Regions from separate parts of the Streptomyces sp. NPDC043867 genome, predicted to be linked through region 3. Evidence: riboswitches for the same ligand, from Rfam matches in the RefSeq annotation. Region 3 holds a riboswitch; each other region holds the start of a gene.
The links. Region 3 has a riboswitch for cobalamin ahead of AC069T_RS02215 (CbtB domain-containing protein). Riboswitches for the same ligand answer to the same signal wherever they lie in the genome.
Positions count from the first base shown of each region.

Region 1: it holds a riboswitch for cobalamin, as region 3 does, so the genes downstream of both, nicT (Nickel transporter NicT) here and AC069T_RS02215 (CbtB domain-containing protein) in region 3, are expected to answer to the same signal.
Region 2: it holds a riboswitch for cobalamin, as region 3 does, so the genes downstream of both, AC069T_RS22930 (cobalamin biosynthesis protein) here and AC069T_RS02215 (CbtB domain-containing protein) in region 3, are expected to answer to the same signal.

Region 1 is NZ_JBWKDS010000006.1:56,795-59,047, forward strand. Features, by position in the region: gene AC069T_RS07950 (cell division protein SepF) at 1-246, opposite strand, end outside; gene AC069T_RS07955 (ArsR/SmtB family transcription factor) at 381-740, opposite strand; cobalamin riboswitch at 820-1,058, shown strand; gene nicT (Nickel transporter NicT) at 1,087-2,178, shown strand.
Region 2 is NZ_JBWKDS010000023.1:81,085-83,337, forward strand. Features, by position in the region: gene AC069T_RS22925 (cobyric acid synthase) at 1-380, opposite strand, end outside; gene AC069T_RS22930 (cobalamin biosynthesis protein) at 377-1,330, opposite strand; cobalamin riboswitch at 1,438-1,578, opposite strand; gene AC069T_RS22935 (hypothetical protein) at 1,718-1,939, opposite strand; gene AC069T_RS22940 (inorganic phosphate transporter) at 1,952-2,253, opposite strand, start outside.
Region 3 is NZ_JBWKDS010000002.1:56,330-58,582, forward strand. Features, by position in the region: gene AC069T_RS02210 (CbtA family protein) at 1-652, opposite strand, end outside; gene AC069T_RS02215 (CbtB domain-containing protein) at 678-899, opposite strand; cobalamin riboswitch at 937-1,097, opposite strand; gene AC069T_RS02220 (histidine phosphatase family protein) at 1,223-1,945, shown strand; gene AC069T_RS02225 (four-helix bundle copper-binding protein) at 2,044-2,253, opposite strand, start outside.

The DNA.
Region 1 (2,253 bases), on a different contig from region 3:
GGCGACATCGGTCTCCGCGCCCGTCAGGTCGAGCAGCACGGGGGTGCCGCCCATCAGTGTTTCGGCGACCTCACGGGCGTCCGCGAACACGTTGACCCGCAGGACCACGAAGCGGCGCCGCGCCTCGGTCGGGGCCTCGGGTATCGACCGGTGGCCGACGGCCGACGGCCACGCGTCCCGGCCGCGCAACGGAACGACCTGGGCGAGCCCTTCCCACTGTTCATCGGTGACGTCGTGGCTGTTCACTGGCCATCCCCGCCCTGGCTCGCCATGGTTGTCTGCACCAGGCAATTCTTACCCATGGTCACCCGTTCGGCCGAACAGCGACACGGTCCGCGACAGCTCTCCTTGCGGCACGGCTCGCGGAAGCACGTCCGGAATCAGGCGATACCCGTACCGCAGTGCGCCAGCAGCGCGGCGACCGGCCCGTCCGTCAGGCGGTACCGCACGACGCGTCCCTCCCGCTCGCCGACGACGACCTCGGCCGTCCGCAGCAGGCGCAACGCCTGCGACACGGCGGGGTCGTTCATGCCGGTCGCGATCGCCAGGTCGGACACCGCCAGGGGCCCGGCCCGGTGCAGCGCCAGCAGGAGCGCCAGCCTGCCGGGGTCGGCGAGCAGCGAGAAGCGGTCGGCCCAGGCGCGTACGGCCGCGGGCTCGCCGATGGCGGCGACGGCGTCGCAGACCCGGTGGCCGTCGATGGTGCGCCGGTCGGCACGGTCGGCGGGGACGAGATGCATGACGGCATTCTTCCAGGCGGCACTGTGATCTTCGATACCTGCGCAACTGTGCAGGCTTGCAGCGGTTGACGGGCGGCACCTAAGGTTGGCGGGCCGTGGTGTTCGGGAAGACCGGTGACAGCCTTTCAGGGGCTCAGTCCGGAGCGGCCCTCGCCACTGTGATCGGGGAGTTCCCGTCCCGTGCCGCTCCAGGGCGGCGCCACTGGCCGGACGGCCGGGAAGGCAGGGGCGAGCGCGTCGACCCTCCGCCACACCCGGCTTCGGCTCGTGCGGGAGGTACCCGCGAGCCAGGAGACCGGCCACGGCATCTCACGAAGTGATCCACGAGGTGCTGGAGCGTGACCGCATGACCCTGCCCACCGGGCCCGCCGCCTTCCGATGGCGACGCGAGGACACCGTCCGTACCGCCGGCCTGCTGGCGGTGATCGCCGCCCTGCACGTCGTCGCGTTCGGGGTGCTCTTCCTGCTGGTCGTGCCGGCGCACTACGAGGTCGGTTCCAAGGCGTTCGGCATCGGCCTCGGCGTCACCGCGTACACGCTCGGCATGCGGCACGCCTTCGACGCCGACCACATAGCGGCCATCGACAACACGACGCGCAAGCTGATGGCCGACGGCAAGCGGCCGGTGTCGGTGGGGTTCTGGTTCGCGCTCGGCCACTCCAGCGTGGTGGTCCTCCTCGCGGCGCTCATCGCGGGCGGCACCCAGCTGGCCGGGCGGATCATGAACGAGGGGTCGAGCACGCACCAGGTGCTCGGCGTCATGGGTACGACCGTCTCGGGCGTGTTCCTCTACCTCATCGCCGCGCTCAACCTCGTGGCCCTGCTGGGCATCCTGCGGGTCTTTCGCGCGATGCGGGCGGGGACGTACGACGAGAAGGAACTCGAAGGACACCTGGATTCACGGGGGTTCATGAACCGGATCCTCGGCCGCTTCACCAAGTCCATCAGCCGCCCGGGGCAGATGTTCCCGCTGGGCTTCCTCTTCGGCCTCGGCTTCGACACCGCGACGGAGGTGACGCTGATGGTGATGGCGGGCAGCGGCGCCGCGGCGGGGCTGCCCTGGTACGCGATCCTGTGCCTGCCGCTGCTGTTCGCCGCGGGCATGAGCCTGTTCGACACCCTCGACGGCACGTTCATGAACTTCGCCTACCAGTGGGCCTTCTCGAATCCCGTGCGCAAGGTGTTCTACAACCTCACCATCACCGGTCTGTCGATCGCGGTGGCGTTCCTGATCGGCACGATCGAACTGGTCGGCGTCCTGCACGACCGGCTCGACCTGCGGGACGCGGTCACGGGCTGGATCGCCGGTCTCGACCTAGACAACGTGGGCTTCATCATCGTCGGTCTGTTCGTGGTCGTGTGGGCCGCCGCGCTCGCCTACTGGCGGCTGGCCAGGGTCGAGCAGCGGTGGGCGGTGCGCCCGGCCGACGGAGGCTGACGCCGGGGACGAGGGCCAAGCCCTCCGGGGACACCCACCGAAATGACACTCAGTCCCCTCCCTCGCAGGCACTTA
Region 2 (2,253 bases), on a different contig from region 3:
TACGTGCCCCGCAACCGAGCCAGGCAGTCCAGCACGGTCCCGAGCAGTGCCTCCTGGCGGCCCCCGTGGTAGCCGCGCGCACTCATCTCGCCCACCGGCTTCCCCATGAGCACGACCTGGCTGCTGCGGTCGCTCCCAGGCTTGAGCAGCACCGGGTTCATCAGCGCGGTCGGCTCCACGCGGGCGGCCTGCGCCTGCATGGCCTGCGCCCGCCCGATCTCCGCCCCCTCGCGCGTGACGAACGAGTTGAGGGACATGTTCTGCGCCTTGAAGGGCGCCACCTTCACGCCCTGGCGCACCAGCCACCGGCAGATCCCGGCGGTCACCACGCTCTTGCCGGCGTCGGAGGTGGTGCCGGCGATCAGCAGTCCGCCGCTCATCGGGTACGCCCCTTCGTGAGTCCCTGCGTGAGCAGCCGCCCGGCGACGCACACGCCCAGCGCGAGCCCGCTCACCCGCCGGGACAGCCGTACGGCCCGCTCGATGTCGCCGACGGCCACGGCCCGCCCGGCGCCGTTCAGCACGGGCCGGTGCTCGACCCGCCCCCCGTACGAGAGGGTCCCGCCCAGCCGTACGCCCAGCGCCCCCGCGAAGGAGGCCTCCACGGGACCGGCGTTGGGGCTCGGGTGTCTGGCGGCGTCGGCACGCCAGGCGCGCACGGCACCGCGCGGATCACCGCCCGCGACGGCCGCGAGTACGGCGGTCAGCCGGGCCCCCGGCCAGCCGGCGACGTCGTCGAGCCGCGCGGAGGCCCACCCGTAGCGGCGGTACCTGCTGGACCTGTGCCCGACCATCGCGTCGAGCGTGTTCACGGCCCGGAAGGCGACGAGCCCGGGCACGCCGCCGACGGCGCCCCAGACCAGGGCGCCCACGACGGCGTCGGAGGTGTTCTCGGCGACGGACTCGACCACGGCCCGGGCGATCCCGTCGGCGTCCAGCGCCTGCGGATCCCGCCCGCACAGGTGGGGCAGCCGCTCGCGGGCGGCGTCGACGTCGCCGGCGGCCAGTGCACCGCCGATGGTCCCGGCCTCCCGGCCGAGGGAGGTGCCCCCGACGACGGCCCAGGTGGCGGCAGCGGTCAGCGCGACGGAGGCGGCGGGGGAGGTGCGCACACGGCGGCTCGCGAGGGCCGCGAGAGCGGCGGCGCCACCGGCGCAGACCGCGGTGTGCAGCGCGCCCCATCCGCGGTGGTCGCGCCACAGCACCCGTTCCACGGCGCCCGCGGCCCGCCCGAACGCGGCGACCGGGTGCCCGCGGCGGGGATCGCCGAGGAGCAGGTCGCCGAGGAGGCCGGCGGTGGCGCCGTACGCGAAGACGCGATCGGCACGCACGGGCTCAGCCCGCCGTGGGGTGCGGCAGCACCCTCGTACTCGTCAGGACCCGCAACGGGCAGCCGCGCATGGCGATATGTCCTCACTCAGGGTGTCCGCGCCCTGGTTCGAAGAGACCGGCGGTGAGAGTTCCTGGCTCCCGGGGGCGTTCTTCCCCGGTGACAGTGGCGGGACCGCGCCGGATTCGCACCGGCTTCCTCTCCTGCCGCCGTAGTTGGCTCCGGCAGTCCACCACGGGGTCAGAACAGCCGTCAACTTGCTGTTGACCTGCGAAGGGAGAGTGTGCGAAGCCCCACACGCAGGTGGGGTGCGGGACGGTGTTCCGTCCCGCACCCCACGTGAAGTGATGCCGCGTTGTTCGGTTTTTGTCGGGTTTCAGCCCGGTCGTCAGGCGACGATCAGGTAGATGCCGTACGCCACGGCCGCCGCGCACGCGGCGAAGCAGGCGTACGCGCCGGTCACCGCGAGGGCGGCGGAACCGCCCCGGGTGGCCCCGGACTCGCGCTTGGAGAGGCCGACGATGCCGAGGGTGAAGAGGCCGACGAGGGCCACGGTGACCACGAGGCTGGCTCCGAAGACGGAGCCGAGGGCTGCCCAGTCGATGTTCATGCTGTTCGTTCCTTAGACCGTGGCCGGGCGGGTGGGCTCGGTGGTGGTGCCGGCGTCCGGGGCCGGGATGGTGGCCGTCAGACCGAGGTCGGCCGTGGCGACCGGGCCGGCCGGCGGCGGGGTGACCGCGGCGATCGCGGCGGTCACGACGCCCGCGGGCTCGGCCTGGCCGTCGTTGACGTTGGCCATGGTGACCGGCTGGCGGCGCGAGAGCGTCCAGATGACACCGGCGCCGGCCACGAGCAGCACGCCCGTGGTGACGATGCCCCAGGTGCCCTGCTGGGTGAGGAACTCGGCACCGGCGCCGACGAGGC
Region 3 (2,253 bases):
TCAGCTGGATCGCCAGTGCCGCGAGCCGGAACTGCCACAGCAGGGTGCCCGAGAAGTCCCTCGGCACCTCGTCGACCGCGGGGAGGAACGCGTACGCCAGGCCGACGGCGACGACGAAGAACGCCCCGGCGGCCAGCGTGGCGTTCCAGTTGCCCAGCCGTGGTGCGAGGCGCTTGCCCAGGATCACGGTCGCGACGGCGAGCAGCACGCTGAGCACGACCATGAGGAAGTACAGCGTCGTCCGCTTGCCGATGGTGTCGGCGTCACCGACGGACGGCGGGTTGGCCGGGTACTTGAGGAACGGCACGACGTAGACCGCGACCAGGCCCGCCGTCGACAGCAGCAGCGCACTCGCCCGGGGCCCGAAGCGGCCGATCCGTCCGAGGGCGAAGCAGTACGCGAGGGCGGCGATGCCACCGAAGGCGATGCCGTAGACGAGGACGCCGGTGGCCAGACCCCCGGTGGACTGCATGGTGCGGGTCACCGTCTCCACGCCGTGTTCGTGGTGGTGCGCGTGGGATTCCTCGTAGGCGATCGCGGCGTCCACGCGGGACTCACCGAGGAAGTACGCGACGGTGAGGGCGAGCAGGCCGGCGGCGAGACCCGCCAGCATGCCGCGCACCAGGAGTTTTCCGACTGTTGCTGAGTTCATCGACTCGTACGCTTCCTCGTCGCCGTCAGTGGCAGGGGAAGCCGAGCAGATGGCGGGCGTCGTGCACCCACTCGTGCACGTTCTCGCCGGAGACGAGCGCGGTGGCGCCCTGTTCGGCGCCGACGAAGTAGAGCAGGACCAGCATCAGGATGCCGAAGAAGACCGCCCAGGGAGCGATCGCGCCGATCGGCAGCTTGGCGGGAACGGCGGTGGGGGTGGCGGTCGGCTGAGCGACGGACTGCGCCATGTGGCAGGACCTCCTGGGGAACTCGCGTCCCATCGTGGTGGTGCACAGGACGACGGCTGCGGGTCTGACTTGCCCTGCCTTCACCACCCCTGGCGGGCGCGGCTCTTGCGGGGATTACAGTGGCGCGACCGTGCCGGATTCTCACCGGGCTTCCGCCGTACCGTCGTCAATATCGTCGAGACCGTACCGCGAAGCGGAGGCCGGGCCAAGGGCGCACGGGAGGCACAGCGTGCGCCCCGCGGCTCAGGACCACGGCCAACTCCCGCTCTGCGCACGGCGTTCGGCCGCGGGCGCGGCGGCATTTCGATCACGAGAGCGGATCCATGACGACCCGAGTGACCTTGATCTCAGCAGCGTCGAGCGCGGCGCTCCGCGAGGCCCGCTTCGACGACGGCTGTCCCGCGGACGCCCGCGGACTGCGGCTCGCCCGGGCTGCCGCGGGCACGTTCACGGCCGCGGGCGAGCGGTGGGTCTCCCCCAGCGTGCGTTGCCGGGACACCGCCGGCGCGCTCGGTCTTGACGCGGTCGAGGTGGCGCAGCTCGCCGGACTCGACGTGGGCCGCTGGCGCGGCGCGACGCTGGACGAGGTGGGCGCGGAGGAACCGGACGCGGTGGCGCGATGGCTGGCGGACCCGGGGTCCGCTCCGCACGGCGGGGAGTCGGTGCGGGACTTCTGCGACCGGGTCGCCCGTTGGCTGGACAGGGCCGCGGAGCACGCGGGGCGTGTCGTCGCCGTGGTGGAGCCGGAGGTCGTACGGGCCGCGCTGGTACGGGCTCTCGGGGCGCCAGAGTCCGCGTTCTGGCGGATCGACGTACCGCCGCTGACCGTCACGGAGCTCAGCGGGCGCTCGAACCGCTGGAACGTGCGCGCCGGACGCCCGCTGCCGGGCCGGGACGGCTTTGCCCCGGGCCTGCTCCAGCAGCCCCAGCCCCACAAAGACCCGGAACCGGGCATCGCCGACCGGGAAACACACCGGCGTGACGCGGACCGAGACCAGCACCGGTGCGGCGCGGACCGGCACCCGCGCCCACGTGACGCGGACTGAGACCCGCAACGATGTGGTGCCCGGCAGGCCGCCGGTACCGTCGGCGCCCGGGCCGCCCAGCGTGCCCGCGGGTGCCGGCGGCGTGCCGGCCCGCCCCCTCAGCGGAGGGTGGCCATGAAGTCCATGCAGGCCTGGGCGCACTCACGGCAGGCCTTCGCACTGCCCTGCGCACCGGGGTGGTCGTCGAAGACGTCGGCGCACTCCAGGCAGACGTCCCGGCACCACTCCAGCTGGACGCGTATGCCCGCCTCGTCCAGGCCCGACTGCTCGTACAGCATGCGGCACGTCGCGTCGCACACCTCCGCGCA